3 regions of the Citrobacter europaeus genome follow, and region 2 is predicted to be linked to each of the others. Evidence: predicted binding sites of a transcription regulator. Region 2 holds the regulator's gene; each other region holds the start of a gene.
What was found. The regulator LexA, encoded in region 2, represses DNA repair genes until DNA is damaged. The targets are predictions, from matches to a motif close to TNCTGTATGTACATACAGNA.

Region 1 (5,507 bases), 1.3 Mb from region 2:
CAACCGTTTTTTGCCCGTGGAACAACTGGAAAACGCGCTGCATGGCTGGGATGCGGAATACCAGTCTCATGCCGTCACGCTGTGGTTTGATGATGCGCTGAGCGCCATGCGCTCGCTAAAAGGCATCGGCGCGACGCATTTGCATGATGGACGCGAGCAGCGCGTGCTTACCCGTTCGCAGCTTCGTCAGCTACAGCTAGCCTGGCCCTGTCAGCAGGGGAAATATCCGCTGACTTATCAACTATTTTTGGGAGTGATTCAACGTGACTAACACCTATTTTGTCACCGGGACGGATACTGAGGTGGGTAAAACTATCGCCAGCTGTGCGCTGCTTCAGGCGGCGGGACAGCTGGGGTTACGAACCGTTGGTTATAAACCCGTGGCGTCAGGCAGTGAAATGACGACTGAAGGTCTGCGTAATAGCGATGCCCTGGCATTACAGCGCAACAGCGTTGTGCCGGTGGATTATGCGGCTATCAACCCCTATACCTTCGCAGAACCTACCTCACCGCATATCATCAGCGCTGACGAAGGCCGCCCGATTCAGGCCTCAGTGATGTCTGCAGGTTTACGCGCGCTGGAAGAGCAGGCTGAGTGGGTGCTGGTGGAGGGCGCTGGCGGGTGGTTTACGCCGCTTTCGCCAACGCTGAGTTTTGCTGACTGGGTAACAGCAGAGCAACTGCCGGTGATTCTGGTGGTTGGCGTTAAGCTCGGGTGCATCAACCACGCTATGCTGACCGCCCAGGCGGTGCAGCAGGCCGGACTGAAACTTGCCGGATGGGTTGCCAATGATGTGACGCCACCCGGCAAGCGTCATGCTGAATATATGGCAACGCTCAGACGTGTACTTGCGGCTCCAATGCTGGGGGAAATTCCCTGGCTGGCAGAAGAGCCGGAGCAGGCATCGACAGGGCGTTATATCGATCTTAGCGTTTTATCTCTGGCGTCCCCCAGTCATTGATTAACGGGTCGCCGAACGGTGTTATTTCCCCCTGAGCCACGTTGCGCCCCCGGTGTAACAAGCAGTAGCAGTCGGCGACCCGACGAATAAACGGCAGGCTCTGCTCCGCGAGCATAATGGCGATGCCAAGCTCCTGGCTTAGCCTCACAATCAGGTTTCCCAACTTGTGGATATACGCCTGGCCACTGCCTCGCGTGGGCTCATCGAGGATCAGCAGGCGCGGGCGAGTGACCAGCGCGCTGGCGAGCGCAAGCTGGTGCTGATTATCCTCTGATAATGCCGCTCCTTTGGCCTGACGTAGTACAAACAGCTGTGGAAACAGGCGGTAAATGTCGCTACTGTTCATCGTTTCGCTTTCTTCAACAGCCTGGCGGGCAATATGCAGATTTTCCTCGACCGTCAGTTGCGAAAAAATCCGTCTTTCTTGTGAAACGGAGTTAATACCCAGCGCAATGCGATTTGCCGCCGGGATCGGACTCAGATCGCGTGGCGGCGCGCCTGCCTGATGCCAGAACATGGTGCCGCTTTCGATCGGTAGGTTGCCGATGATGCAATTGGCCAGCGTAGTCTTTCCCATCCCCGGAAGCCCCAGCACGCCGGTACATTTGCCGGGCAGCAGGTCGAGATCCACATCCCACAATGAGTGCTGATTGCCGTAATAGTGATTCACTGCGCGAAGACTCAACATAGATTTCTCCATCATGATGTTATCCGGCACACGGACAGGTCGTCGGAAGAAAACTGCAATTCTCTTGCCAGAAGAGGGCTTCGGGACAAAAACAGTGGGATAACATGCTAAGTGGGTCGAAATATCTGGTTTGTCAGAAGGAGAGCGCTGTTTTGTGCACATTACCAGTGCCTGGCGGTGCCGTGATGGTGCAGGCAGGAAAATGATGAAAATGCGAGCAAGATCCCGGCCATTCCAGGCCGCTTCGTTAGCTGATAAATATCAAAAAATAGCGATAATTTTTTTTTATGCCACCGGAAAAGGGAGTAAGGGCGTTTTTGCCAGGCTACAGTCCATACGGGCTGGAGGCAGTTATCCACTATTCCTGTGGATAACCTTGTGTATTAGAGTTAGAAAACACAATGTAAGCGAGAGAAGACGCGGCCTGCGACTAAATTGGTGCGAAAGACGGCTCGGGATAATAGTCATTAAATTACAGGATGTTAGATAAAATCAATGGCTGTCGCAGAAGTGTCATGCGTTGCCACAAAACTTTCATCGAGTGGCTTGACAAATGTTAAAAAAGTCATTGCTTTGGGGATAACGCATTTTTACTGGTGTTTTATCTCGCCTGAGGCCAAATTTTAGTCGCCCGTCACGGCCGTTCTGATGGCGTATCAGAAATATTATGGCGCGTTACTGTTTTTTCATCCAGTATATTTTACTGGCAAAATATACCACTGCGAGTAAAATTACACACCTGCCCGCCCATTGCTTCAGGTAGCTGCTCATGAGTAAACCGTTCAAACTAAATTCCGCTTTTAAACCCTCTGGCGATCAGCCTGAGGCAATTCGTCGTCTGGAAGAAGGGCTGGAGGATGGTCTGGCGCATCAGACGCTGCTGGGGGTGACAGGGTCGGGGAAGACATTCACCATCGCTAACGTGATTGCGGACTTGCAACGTCCTACCATGGTGCTGGCGCCCAATAAGACGCTTGCCGCGCAGCTGTATGGAGAGATGAAAGAATTCTTCCCGGATAACGCGGTTGAGTATTTCGTCTCCTACTACGACTATTATCAGCCGGAAGCCTACGTGCCAAGTTCTGACACCTTCATCGAGAAGGATGCCTCGGTCAACGAACACATTGAGCAGATGCGTCTGTCGGCGACCAAAGCGCTGCTGGAACGTCGTGACGTCGTTGTTGTGGCGTCGGTTTCCGCTATCTATGGTCTGGGTGACCCGGATCTGTATCTGAAAATGATGCTGCATCTGACGGTGGGGATGATTATCGACCAGCGCGCGATCCTGCGCCGCCTGGCGGAACTGCAGTATACCCGCAACGATCAGGCATTCCAGCGCGGAACCTTCCGCGTGCGCGGTGAAGTGATCGACATTTTCCCGGCAGAATCCGACGACATCGCGCTGCGTGTGGAACTGTTTGATGAAGAGGTCGAACGTTTATCGCTGTTTGACCCGCTAACCGGGCAGGTCGAATCCACTATTTCGCGCTACACCATTTATCCTAAAACGCACTATGTGACGCCGCGTGAACGTATCGTGCAGGCGATGGAAGAAATCAAAGTTGAACTGGCAGAGCGGCGTAAAATTCTGCTGGCAAATAACAAACTGCTCGAAGAGCAGCGGCTCAGCCAGCGTACGCAGTTCGATCTGGAAATGATGAACGAGCTGGGTTACTGCTCGGGGATTGAAAACTATTCCCGCTATCTCTCCGGGCGTGGCCCCGGCGAGCCGCCGCCGACGCTGTTTGATTACCTGCCTGCCGATGGTCTGCTGGTGGTGGATGAATCCCACGTCACTATTCCGCAAATTGGCGGCATGTACCGCGGTGACCGGGCGCGTAAAGAGACTCTGGTCGAGTACGGTTTCCGTCTGCCGTCGGCGCTGGATAACCGTCCACTTAAATTTGAAGAGTTCGAGGCGTTGGCACCGCAGACCATCTACGTCTCAGCGACACCGGGCAACTATGAGCTGGAGAAATCCGGTGATGAAGTGGTCGATCAGGTCGTACGACCGACCGGCCTGCTGGATCCGGTTATTGAGGTGCGTCCGGTGGCGACGCAGGTCGACGATCTGCTGTCTGAGATCCGCATTCGTGCGGCGATTAACGAACGTGTGCTGGTCACCACGCTCACCAAACGGATGGCGGAGGATCTCACCGAGTACCTCGAAGAGCACGGTGAACGGGTGCGCTATTTGCACTCTGACATCGATACCGTGGAACGTATGGAAATCATTCGTGACCTGCGTCTGGGTGAGTTTGACGTGCTGGTGGGTATCAACCTGTTACGTGAGGGTCTGGACATGCCTGAGGTCTCACTGGTGGCGATTCTGGACGCAGACAAAGAAGGGTTCCTGCGTTCTGAACGTTCGCTTATCCAGACCATCGGTCGTGCGGCGCGTAATATCAACGGTAAGGCGATTCTCTACGGCGATAAAATTACCGCCTCAATGGCCAAAGCGATTGGTGAAACCGAACGTCGTCGTGAGAAACAGCAACTCTACAACGAAGAACATGGTATTACGCCGCAGGGCCTGAACAAGAAAGTGGTCGATATTCTGGCGTTGGGTCAGAATATCGCGAAGACCAAAGCGAAAGGCAAAGGGAAGTCACGCGCAGGCGCGAAGCCTGAAGTTGTCGAGCTGGATATGACGCCAAAAGCGCTGCAGCAGAAGATTCACGAGCTGGAAGGGCAGATGATGCAGCACGCGCAGAATCTCGAATTTGAAGAGGCAGCGACGATCCGCGACCAGTTGCATCAACTGCGCGAGTTGTTTATTGCGGCATCGTAAGGCGGTGTCGGATGCGGGGTGGATAGCATTCGTAGGCCGGATGCCGGAGCAAATCGTTTTGTAGGCCTGATAAGCAAAGCGCATCAGGCATTGTTTGATGCCGGAGCAATTCGTTTTGTAGGCCTGATAAGCGCAACGCATCAGGCAAATACGTTCAACCTAACGCCTGTACCGCTTTCTCCAGCGCGTTGTGCAATAGCTGGCGGTCATGGCGGTAGGGAATATCGCTGGCTTCCAGCACCTCCTGAATAACCACGCGGTCGGAAACGGTGGATACATCTACTTTCGGGCCCACAACCACCGCATCAATCACTTTTCTGCCAACATACTGTTCAATGATTGCCAGCTTATCGTTAAGTGTCAGGCCGGCTGCTGGCAGGCTTAACTCGCGGCCCAGATTGCCGATGTACACCATCGGAGCGGGAGTGCGACGTAATGCCTGCGCCAGTTCGTCGAGCAGCAGGAGCGGCATCAGGCTGGTGTAAAAACTGCCGGGACCTATCAGAATCAAATCCGCTTCAGCGATAGCTTCTACCGCCTCCCGCGTGGTGGGAACTTTTGGCGACAGCATCAGTTCCTGAGGTGGGATGGTAAGCTGATCGATATTCACTTCGCCATAAACTTCATGCCCCTGATCGTCGATAGCCATCAGATCTACCGGCAGCTCCGACATCGGAATTAAATGCGCGTCAACTTTCAACAGACTACGAATTAAATTGATAGCCTCCAGAGGCCGCACGCTGAGGTGATCGAGCGCCTTTAACATCAGGTTTCCGAGGTTATGCCCGGAAAGTTCGCCATTACCGCCAAAACGATACTCAAACATGGCGGATGCAACGCTGGGTTGAGTGATTAACTGGTTCAGACAGTTACGCATGTCTCCCCAGGCAATCCCGCCTTCAGAGCGGCGAATACGACCTGTCGACCCGCCGTTATCGGTCGTGGTGACGATACCCGTCAGGCGCGAACCTAAAGGGGAAAGAGAGGAGAGAACGCGTCCCAGTCCATGCCCTCCGCCGAGAGCGACAACGCGGTCCAGATCTGCCAGCGTGCGAGTGCGCATAAA
Region 2 (5,507 bases):
CAGCTCCGCTTTCAGCATCGGATACAGCGCATCAATATGCTGCTGTAGCGCGGCGCGTGAAATACGACGATGCTGAGTCACGATGGCTGCCATCAACGAAGGCAGAACCAGCATATGCGCAATGTTGTTGCGGTAGTAGGTCATCAATACCGCCTGCTCGCGCGGCAAAATGATGATGTCGCCGATGGTGTCTTTCTCGACCTCAAACTTGTTCATCTGCAAGGCGTGATCGATCAATTCACTGGCGCTCTGCGCAGGAACTGTAGCATCTGCCGCGTACGGCACATTGCGTAGCAGGCTGAGATAGCAGTCAAGCTGCTCGGTCAGCTGTTCACGGGTCAGAGAGCGCTGGCGGGAAGCCAGTAACGCAGTACAGCACAGGTTCATGGCGTTGGCCGCGCCTGCGTTGTTAATGCGCACCATTAGATCGGCGGCAATGTTATTCACCGTCGGCGTTAGCCAGGCTGGGCGGATAGACTCGATAGGATCAATCGATTCACGCCACTCCGGCACGTGCTGGTTAAGGTAAGTCATCAACGGCATTGGTTCACCAAAGTTGACATAGCCCTGACCCAGATTACGCAGCTTGCTTAAGCCACGCAGCATTTGCGGCAGACTCTCTTTTTCTTTCGTCGCGCCACGCAGCTCTTTGGCGTAGGTGCCTACTTCCATTACGTGCTCATAGCCGATGTAGATCGGTACGAGGGTAATCGGACGCGTTCCGCCACGCAGCATCGCCTGAATAGTCATCGACAGCGTGCCGGTTTTCGGGTCGAGCAAACGACCGGTACGTGAACGGCCACCTTCGACAAAATACTCAACCGAGTAGCCGCGGCTGAACAGTTCGCCCAGGTATTCGCGGAAAACGGTGGAATAGAGCTTGTTACCCTTGAAGGTACGACGAATAAAGAATGCGCCCAGACGGCGGAAAATCGGACCCGCTGGCCAGAAGTTCAGGTTGATACCGGCAGCGATGTGCGGCGGAACCAGACCCTGGTGGTACAGAACGTACGACAGCAGCATATAGTCCATATGGCTGCGGTGGCACGGGACATACACGATTTCGTGCCCATCGTGCGCCAGTTGACGGACACGCTCCGCATTGTGAACGTTAATCCCCTGATACAGCCGGTTCCAGGTAAAGCCCAGAATACGGTCGGTCAGACGGATCATCTCGTAGGAGAAGTTGGCGGCAATCTCTTCCATCAGCGCAATGGCGTTTTGCTGCGCTTTTTCGTGGGAGATTTTTTTACTGCGCGCTTCGTCTTCTACCGCGCGAGCGATAGCTTTTGAGGCCAGCAGCTTATTAAACAGGTCCTGGCGGGCAGGGAGGCGCGGGCCAACTGCGGCCAGACGCTGACGAGCAAAGTGCATGCGCGCCACGCGAGCCAGCTTCTGAGCAATGATCTTATCCGTACCGTGTTCATCCGCCATGCGACGCAAGGAGACTGACGGGGAGAAGCGGACAAAACTGTCGCGTCCCAGCCAGGACACAGCAAAGAATTTCTGTACACCGTTCAGCATGCGCAGCGGCGGATTGACTTCGCCTTTTTCACGCCCTGGCGCACGGCCAAACATCACCGAAACCGGCACCATCTGCACATCCAGGTCTGGATTGCTGCGATGCAGATCGAGATAGTTATGGAACAGCTTGATGGACTCTTCTTTCGGCGTGTAATAGGTGAACACACGCGGGCCGCCGTGAATAAACACGTAGCGCGGCAGCAGAGTTCCGTCTATCTCCAGCGGTTCCAGGGGATCGGGGAGATCGTGCACCAGACATTGGGCACGCAGCGTCAGCAAGTCTGCTTTTGAATTGTACGGTAAGACGTACATAATGGGACGAGAAGTATCGAGTCCCAATTCCGGGGCAGGTTCTGCCGGAATAGACTTGCTTTTTACCAGGACGCTTAATGGTAAATTCAGTAATTTGTAGTAAATTCGTGGCCAGCCGGACATAAACGATGTAAAGCCTCTGGTTAATAATGCAAATGCGCTGCAAGGATATCAGAAAGTTTAGTTAATTTCTGTGGTATCCCGTCATACTTCGCGCTGCTTTGCCACACCCTGAAACAAACGGGGTAACGTTACAATGACATTGACGCTAATAATGTAAAAAGGTTCTTTTTGATGGCCAATAATACCACTGGATTCACCCGAATTATCAAAGCTGCAGGCTATTCCTGGAAAGGTTTTCGCGCCGCATGGATCAATGAGGCGGCATTCCGTCAGGAAAGCGTTGCCGTCCTGTTGGGCGTAGCCATCGCCTGCTGGCTGGACGTCGATGCCATTACCCGCGTGCTGTTGATTGGTTCCGTGATGCTGGTGATGATCGTTGAAATCCTCAACAGTGCGATTGAGGCGGTGGTTGACCGTATTGGCTCTGAGTATCACGAACTTTCCGGTCGGGCAAAAGATATGGGGTCGGCGGCGGTATTGCTGTCTATTTTTGTCGCTCTGATCACCTGGGGCATCCTGTTGTGGTCGCATTTGCGATAAAGATTCCACAACTGCATAAATCTCCTGTTTTTTGTGCAGTTTGCGGTTCCAAAATCACCTTTAGCTGTATATACTCACAGCATAACTGTATATACACCCAGGGGGCGGAATGAAAGCGTTAACGGCCAGGCAGCAAGAGGTGTTTGATCTCATTAGGGATCACATCAGCCAGACAGGTATGCCACCGACGCGTGCGGAGATCGCGCAGCGTTTGGGGTTCCGTTCCCCAAACGCTGCTGAAGAACATCTGAAAGCGCTGGCGCGTAAAGGGGTGCTGGAAATTGTATCCGGTGCATCGCGCGGTATTCGACTGCTGCAGGAAGAAGAAGAAGGGTTACCGCTTGTTGGGCGTGTGGCTGCAGGTGAGCCACTGCTGGCGCAGCAGCACATCGAAGGCCACTACCAGGTCGATCCTTCACTGTTCAAACCGAACGCCGATTTTCTGCTGCGCGTTAGTGGTATGTCGATGAAAGATATCGGTATTATGGACGGTGATTTACTCGCTGTGCATAAAACACAGGACGTGCGTAACGGTCAGGTCGTTGTTGCCCGTATCGATGACGAAGTCACCGTTAAGCGCCTGAAAAAACAGGGCAACAAGGTTGAACTCTTGCCAGAAAACAGCGAATTTAAACCCATCGTTGTCGACCTGCGTGAGCAAAACTTCACTATCGAAGGACTGGCGGTAGGCGTTATTCGTAACGGTGAATGGCTGTAATTTTCTGTTAATGCCCTGTAGGCCGGATAAGACGTTTATGTCGCCATCCGGCAACGTGCCCGATGGCGCTGCGCTTGTTGGGCATGGACAACATTTTTTTCAGTACCTCTAACTTCTTCCAGGCTCTCCTGTATGCCTTTCTTTACCTCTTCTGATAAAGCACTCTGGCACCTCGCCTTACCGATGATCTTTTCCAATATCACCGTTCCCCTGCTGGGACTGGTGGATACCGCTGTGATTGGTCATCTGGATAGCCCAGTCTATCTTGGCGGCGTTGCGGTTGGCGCCACGGCGACCAGTTTTCTCTTTATGTTGCTGCTTTTCCTGCGCATGAGTACCACAGGTCTTACCGCGCAGGCATTTGGCGCGAAAAATCCGCAGGCGCTGGCGCGCGCGCTGGTGCAGCCGCTAATGCTGGCGCTGGGAGCGGGGCTGCTTATCGCACTGTTTCGTACACCGATTATCGATCTGGCTCTGCATATTGTCGGGGGAAGTGAAGCGGTACTGGAGCAGGCCCGACGTTTCCTGGAAATCCGTTGGTTAAGCGCACCCGCGTCTCTGGCGAATCTGGTGCTGCTCGGCTGGCTGCTTGGCGTTCAGTATGCGCGTGCGCCGGTTATCCTGTTGATCGTCGGTAATATTCTCAACATCGTACTCGATTTATGGCTGGTGATGGGCCTGCATATGAACGTGCAGGGAGCGGCGCTGGCGACGGTGATTGCCGAATATGCCACCCTGCTGATTGGCCTGATGATGGTACGTAAAGTCCTGCATATGCGTGGCATTTCACTGGCAATGCTGAAGCAGGCGTGGCGTGGCAACTTCCGTCGTTTGTTGGCGCTCAACCGCGACATCATGCTGCGCTCGCTGCTGCTACAACTCTGTTTTGGCGCTATCACGGTGCTGGGTGCGCGTCTGGGAGGCGATATCATTGCGGTTAATGCCGTTCTGATGACCTTGCTGACTTTTACCGCCTACGCGCTGGACGGATTTGCCTATGCCGTGGAAGCGCATTCGGGTCAGGCCTATGGGGCGCGAGATGGTAGCCAGTTGCTGGATGTCTGGCGGGCGGCCTGTCGACAGTCCGGTATTGTGGCTATTTTGTTTTCGCTGGTTTATGCCCTGTTTGGCGAGCAGATTGTGGCGCTGCTGACCTCGCTGCCGCAGATCCAACTGCTGGCCGATCGCTATCTCTTCTGGCAGGTGGTTTTGCCGCTGGTGGGGGTGTGGTGTTATCTGCTCGACGGGATGTTTATTGGCGCGACGCGGGCTGCAGAAATGCGTAACAGTATGGCCGTTGCCGCAGCGGGATTCGCATTAACGCTGCTCGCTTTACCGTGGCTTGGAAATCATGGTTTGTGGCTGGCATTAAGCGTTTTCCTCACGTTGCGTGGGCTTTCACTGGCCATTATCTGGCGACGCCACTGGCGTAATGGAACCTGGTTCGCCTGAGCAGGATGGTTAAAAATTCCGAATAGTAAATAAAACCCAGAATCCCTGACTACACTTATTCTCACGTCCAGCAAAAACAGCATGTGTCTGGACATGGCACTCTCGCTATTCACAACCTAACGATGAGGACTTGATGATGAATAAAGACGAAGTCGGCGGCAACTGGAAGCAGTTTAAAGGTAAAGTGAAAGAGCAATGGGGCAAACTGACCGATGATGATATGACGGTCATTGAAGGTAAACGTGACCAACTGGTCGGTAAAGTCCAGGAGCGTTACGGTTACGCGAAAGATCAGGCGGAAAAAGAAGTTAATGATTGGGAAAAACGTAATGATTACCGCTGGTAATTAACCCCTCCCTCCTGAGAGTACAAGGATGTACGCTCTCCTCCTTATCTAGCGCCCAACTTTCTTCTTCACCTGAATCGTATGGTCATGCTGGCATTCGCCAGGATGACGGCATGACTCAACCTCCACACAGGCCGGGCACAGCCCGTGGGCTTCAATAACGTTATGCCGCAGGGCAAAGCCCATTTTTGCCGCCAGCGTATGCATGATGTCTTCCACGCCTTCCGCACACTCTTCTTTTACCACGCCACAGCGATCGCAAATGAACATTGCGGAACTGTGGGTTGGCTGATCGAACAGGTGGCAAAGCACATAGCTGTTGGTGGATTCCACCTTATGCACAAACCCTTGTTCCAGCAGAAAGTCGAGCGCACGATACACGGTCGGCGGTTTCGCCTGTGGCTCGGTTTCCCGCAGCAGGTCAAGCAGGTCATAGGCGCTAATTGCGCCTTCCTGCAGGCTCATCAGGCGCAGCACTTCGAGGCGTTGTGG
Region 3 (5,507 bases), 1.5 Mb from region 2:
CTGGTTACGGCTGAGCCGTAATTTCACGCCTGAGTCGGCCCTGTTTCGCCATGCTGTCCGCATGTCGCTGGTACTTTGCGTCGGCTATGCCATTATCCAGATAACCGGCATGAACCACGGGTACTGGATCCTGTTAACCAGCCTGTTTGTCTGCCAGCCAAACTACAACGCCACCCGGCATCGCCTGGCACTCAGGATTATCGGCACATTAGTCGGGATCGCCATTGGTTTACCGATCCTGTGGTTTGTACCTTCTCTCGAAGGGCAACTGATACTCCTGGTGATCACCGGCGTGTTGTTTTTTGCCTTTCGTAACGTTCAGTACGCGCATGCCACCATGTTTATCACGCTGCTGGTACTGCTGTGTTTTAACCTGCTCGGTGAAGGTTTCGAGGTTGCGCTACCGCGCGTGATAGATACGCTGATCGGCTGTGCCATCGCGTGGGCTGCTGTTAGTTTTATCTGGCCAGACTGGCGTTTTCGTAATCTGCCGCGGGTGATTGAACGGGCTACCGACGCTAACTGTCGTTATCTTGATGCTATTCTCGAGCAATACCATCAGGGGCGTGACAATCGTCTGGCATACCGTATCGCCCGTCGTGACGCGCACAATCGTGATGCGGAACTTGCTTCGGTGGTGTCGAATATGTCGAGTGAACCGGATGTCACGGCCCAGACGCGCGAAACGGCGTTTCGCTTGCTGTGTCTTAACCATACGTTTACCAGCTACATTTCCGCTTTGGGCGCACACCGTGAGCAGTTAACTAATCCGGACGTTCTGGCGTTGCTGGATGATGCCGTCTGTTATGTAGATGATGCGCTTCACCATCAACCTGCCGACGAACAGCGCGTATACCAGGCGTTGGACGGTCTGAAGCAGCGAATTCAGCATCTCGAGCCACGTCCGGACAGTAAGGAGCCACTGGTCGTACAGCAAGTTGGGTTACTGATTGCCCTGCTCCCGGAAATTCGGCGTTTACAGCAACAAATTGCCGTGCTGCCATCTAATACCCCGGTTCCGGCGTAAGAGAACTCACCCACTCAACCAGCTCCTGGCGACGCGTCGCCGGGAGCGCGGCTTCATGCACTCCGCCGACCGCCCCTTCAAGGGCATAGAGAATTTTTACCGTCAACGCCGGGTTATTCTGCCGCAGTTTCAACCAGCACATCTGGGCTCCCAGCGATCGCAATGTCCCCTCGTCCTTAATACCTGCTTCGTTTAGCAAGGTCTCCAGATGAAACGTCATATTCGGTAATTCCCGCAGACGATGTTGTGCAAAGCGGCTCTGTTTTTCCTTAACGGCTGCATCCAGTGAATATCGTGATAGCGATACCAACTGCTGCTGGTTTTGCCACAGGGCATCGTTCACCTGGTAATAATTGAGCACAACCGGACGTCCGCGCTTAATAAATGTCAGCCAGACAGGAGAATTTTTCACACAGTACTGTGCGCTCTGCTCACAGGCGCGCAGATATAACTCACCGCTGGCGACCATGGCAAAGACCGTATCGCCAACCGTCAGACTGTAGCCACCAAACAGTGAGCGATAGTGAATTGTTCCCAGAGAAGCCAGATATTCTTGTGATTTATAGATCCTTGCATAAGAAAGCTCTTTCATAAAAATCCTTTTAAATCATAACGTAAGCAAATAATTTGCAGTAACTGATCCGTTAATGACGAAAATAGGCAACTTATGCGTATGGGGCAAGATGAATTTAATGTTTCCCGTGACGACGACTAAAAATTGCGAACCTGTTTCCGAAAATAAGGTTGATCTTTATTGATGGCAGGGTTACTGTATATCCATACAGTAACTCACAGGGCTGGATTGATTATGTACACTTCAGGCTATGCAAATCGTTCTTCGTCGTTCTCTTCCGCATCAAGCAGTATTGCGCGCGTTTCATCAGAGAATGCTACCGCTGGGCTTATCAGTGAAGTGGTCTATCGCGAAGACCAGCCCATGATGACGCAGCTTCTGCTGCTGCCCCTGCTGCAACAGTTAGGGCAGCAATCACGCTGGCAGCTGTGGCTGACCCCTCAGCAAAAATTAAGCCGTGAGTGGGTACAGTCGGCTGGGCTTCCATTGACCAAAGTCATGCAAATCAGCCAGCTCTCCCCCTGCAATACGCTGGAATCGATGGTTCGAGCGCTGCGCACAGGTAACTACAGCGTTGTCATCGGCTGGCTGACGGAAGAATTAACCGAAGATGAACATGCCGAGCTGGTAAAAGCGGCAGATGAAGGTAATGCGATGGGGTTTATCATGCGTCCTGTTCGCGCTCAGACACTTGCGGGGAGACAGCATTCCGGGCTAAAAATTCACTCGAATTTGTATCATTGAGTAAAATTAGGATTTATCCTGGAATTTTTTTTCATGTTTTAAATTGCCGTTGAGCTATAACGTGTTTTCCGGCTGAAGGCCTGTCTGAAGCGGTTTTCAGGAAATCCTCAGTACATTTATTCATCTATAAATGTTAAATATTGTGTATACAAGCCTTTTTTTTTCATATGCCTGACGGACTTCACACTTGTAAGTTTTCAACTACGTTGTAGACTTTACATCGCCAGGGGTGCTCGGCGTAAGCCGCAGATATCGGTAGAGTAACTATTGAACTGGTCCCCGGGTGAAGGATTTAACCGTGTTATCTCTCTTCGGAGATATTCATGGCGAATTTTGGATGATAACGAGGCGCAAAAAATGAAAAAGACAGCTATCGCAATTGCAGTGGCACTGGCTGGTTTCGCTACCGTGGCGCAGGCCGCTCCGAAAGATAACACCTGGTACACTGGTGCTAAACTGGGCTGGTCTCAGTACCATGATATTGGCAACAACCAGATCAACAACTCCGGTCCTACCCACGAAAGTCAACTTGGTGCTGGTGCGTTCGGTGGTTACCAGGTTAACCCGTATGTTGGTTTCGAAATGGGTTACGACTGGTTAGGTCGTATGCCGTACAAAGGCGCTACTGATGCTACCCACAATAACGGCGCTTTCAAAGCTCAGGGCGTTCAGCTGACCGCTAAACTGGGTTACCCAATCACTGACGATCTGGACGTTTATACCCGTCTGGGTGGTATGGTTTGGCGTGCAGACGCTAAAAACAACGAAGGCTTCAAAGACCACGACACTGGTGTATCCCCAGTATTCGCTGGTGGCGTAGAGTATGCAATTACTCCTGAAATCGCTACCCGTCTGGAATACCAGTGGACCAACAACATCGGTGACGCGAACACCGTTGGTGGTCGTCCGGATAACGGTCTGTTGAGCGTTGGTGTTTCTTACCGTTTCGGTCAGCAGGAAGAAGCAGCTCCAGTAGTTGTTGCTCCGGCTCCGGCTCCAGAAGTACAGACCAAGCACTTCACTCTGAAGTCTGACGTTCTGTTCAACTTCAACAAAGCTACTCTGAAACCAGAAGGCCAGCAGGCTCTGGATCAGATGTACAGCCAGCTGAGCAACCTGGATCCGAAAGACGGTTCCGTAGTTGTTCTGGGCTTCACTGACCGCATCGGTTCTGACGCTTACAACCAGGGTCTGTCCGAGAAACGTGCTCAGTCCGTTGTTGATTACCTGATCTCTAAAGGTATTCCTTCTGACAAAATCTCTGCACGTGGCATGGGCGAATCCAACCCGGTTACTGGCAACACCTGTGACAACGTGAAAGCTCGCGCTGCACTGATCGACTGCCTGGCTCCGGATCGCCGTGTTGAGATCGAAGTTAAAGGTATCAAAGACGTTGTAACTCAGCCTCAGGCTTAAGTTATCGTCTTATAAAAAACCCCGCTTTGCGGGGTTTTTTTTCACCTTTTATCAGTCAAAGCATCACTGTAAACAAACATATTGCCATTCTGTCGTTATTCTTTTCCCAGCAGCGCCTGCAAATCCTGCTTCAATGTCGACATTTTGTTCGCGTACTTTTCTTTATGCTCCGCATCTTCAATCAATTGCACAATGGTTTCAGAAAGCGTTTTTCCACGCCGCTGCGCAAGTCCTGCTAAGCGCTGCCAGACCATAAATTCCAGATCGATTGATTTCTTTCGCGTATGCTGATGCTCAGCGTTAAAGTGCCGCTTACGCCGCGCTCGTATGGTTTGTTTCATACGATTTAGCAGCGCAGAGTTCATGTGTTCTTCAATCCAGGAGTTAACCCGAACCGGTTCATTTTCGAGGGTTAGCAACAAATCAACGGCTTCTTCGGCAGCGCTGGCCTCTACGTAACGGGTGATTAATTCCCCCTCACGATGCTTCTTCACCAGATACTTCCATTTCCAGCCGCTTTCAAGGTTTTCAAGTTGTTGATATTTCATTGCGATCTCAATGTTACCGTGTAACTCTTATCAGAATATCAGCTTTTTCGGCATCTGAAGAAAAGAATATCCAGCCTGTGAACTGTCGCGTGCCATCACATCCGTTTCACGGCGCTTTCCACGTGTGCAGTGATGATGGTTACGGTATAATCTCGTTTTTTACAACAGACTAAAAAACATCAACTTTGACCATTACGAAACTTGCATGGCGTGATCTGGTTCCTGATACCGATAGTTATCAGGAAGTATTTGCACAGCCGCACGTCACTGACGACACCGATACCTTACTTAGTGAGACTCAGCCACGTTTACAATTTGCGCTAGAGCAGCTTCTACAGCACTGGACGACGTCCTCGTTTATGCTGGTAAAAGCGCCGGAAGAGCTTGAGTATATCGACCTTATCGCAAAGGCTGCACGGCCTCTGCATTCAGATGCAGGAAGTCTCACCGGGGGGCATTATGATATCTCCGGTCACACTATCCGCTATCGTGCGGCTGAGAGAGCAGAAGACAATTTTGCCACGTTAACTCAGGTAGTCAGCGCTGACTGGGTTGAAGCCGAACAACTGTTTGGCTGTCTGCGCCAGTTCAACGGCGAAGTTACCCTGCAGCCAGGTCTTGTGCACCAGGCCAACGGTGGTGTGCTGGTTATTTCATTGCGCACCCTGCTGGCCCAACCATTGCTGTGGATGCGCCTGAAAGCCATTGTCAGCCACGAGCGTTTTGACTGGGTAGCTTTTGATGAGTCTCGCCCACTGCCCGTCTCCGTTCCATCTATGCCCCTTAAACTGAAAGTGGTATTAGTCGGTGAGCGTGAATCACTGGCAGATTTCCAGGACATGGAACCTGAGCTGGCTGAGCAGGCTATTTATAGCGAGTTTGAAGATAATCTGCAGATTGTGGATGCCGAAACCATGACGCAGTGGTGTCAGTGGGTAACGCATACCGCGACGCGCAATAATTTACCCTACCCAGCCCCTGATGCCTGGCAAGTGCTAATCCGTGAAGCTGTTCGCTATACCGGTGAACAGGATACATTGCCGCTTAATCCGCTGTGGATAACCCGGCAGTTCAAAGAAGTAGCACCGTTATGCAAGAGCGAAACCTGCAATGCTGAGCAGTTCAGCCTGATGCTGGCCCAGCGCGAATGGCGAGAAGGTTTCCTCGCCGAACGTATGCAGGATGAGATCTTGCAGGA

Region 1: uvrB (excinuclease ABC subunit UvrB) is a predicted target of LexA. The motif match lies at 2,327-2,346, and genes of this name have one in related genera.
Region 3: sulA (SOS-induced cell division inhibitor SulA) is a predicted target of LexA. The motif match lies at 1,795-1,814, and genes of this name have one in related genera.

What each region holds. Positions count from the first base shown of each region.
Region 1 is NZ_CP148084.1:3,421,647-3,427,153, reverse strand. Features, by position in the region: gene bioC (malonyl-ACP O-methyltransferase BioC) at 1-271, shown strand, start outside; gene bioD (dethiobiotin synthase) at 264-962, shown strand; gene WHR59_RS16205 (ABC transporter ATP-binding protein) at 928-1,650, opposite strand; gene uvrB (excinuclease ABC subunit UvrB) at 2,420-4,441, shown strand; gene yvcK (uridine diphosphate-N-acetylglucosamine-binding protein YvcK) at 4,596-5,504, opposite strand.
Region 2 is NZ_CP148084.1:4,734,970-4,740,476, reverse strand. Features, by position in the region: gene plsB (glycerol-3-phosphate 1-O-acyltransferase PlsB) at 1-1,959, opposite strand, end outside; gene WHR59_RS22200 (diacylglycerol kinase) at 2,131-2,499, shown strand; gene lexA (transcriptional repressor LexA) at 2,609-3,217, shown strand; gene dinF (MATE family efflux transporter DinF) at 3,350-4,669, shown strand; gene WHR59_RS22185 (CsbD family protein) at 4,806-5,015, shown strand; gene zur (zinc uptake transcriptional repressor Zur) at 5,064-5,507, opposite strand, start outside.
Region 3 is NZ_CP148084.1:3,236,415-3,241,921, forward strand. Features, by position in the region: gene yccS (YccS family putative transporter) at 1-1,027, shown strand, start outside; gene WHR59_RS15380 (TfoX/Sxy family DNA transformation protein) at 1,005-1,619, opposite strand; gene sulA (SOS-induced cell division inhibitor SulA) at 1,836-2,345, shown strand; gene ompA (porin OmpA) at 2,703-3,761, shown strand; gene matP (macrodomain Ter protein MatP) at 3,857-4,309, opposite strand; gene WHR59_RS15400 (AAA family ATPase) at 4,495-5,507, shown strand, end outside.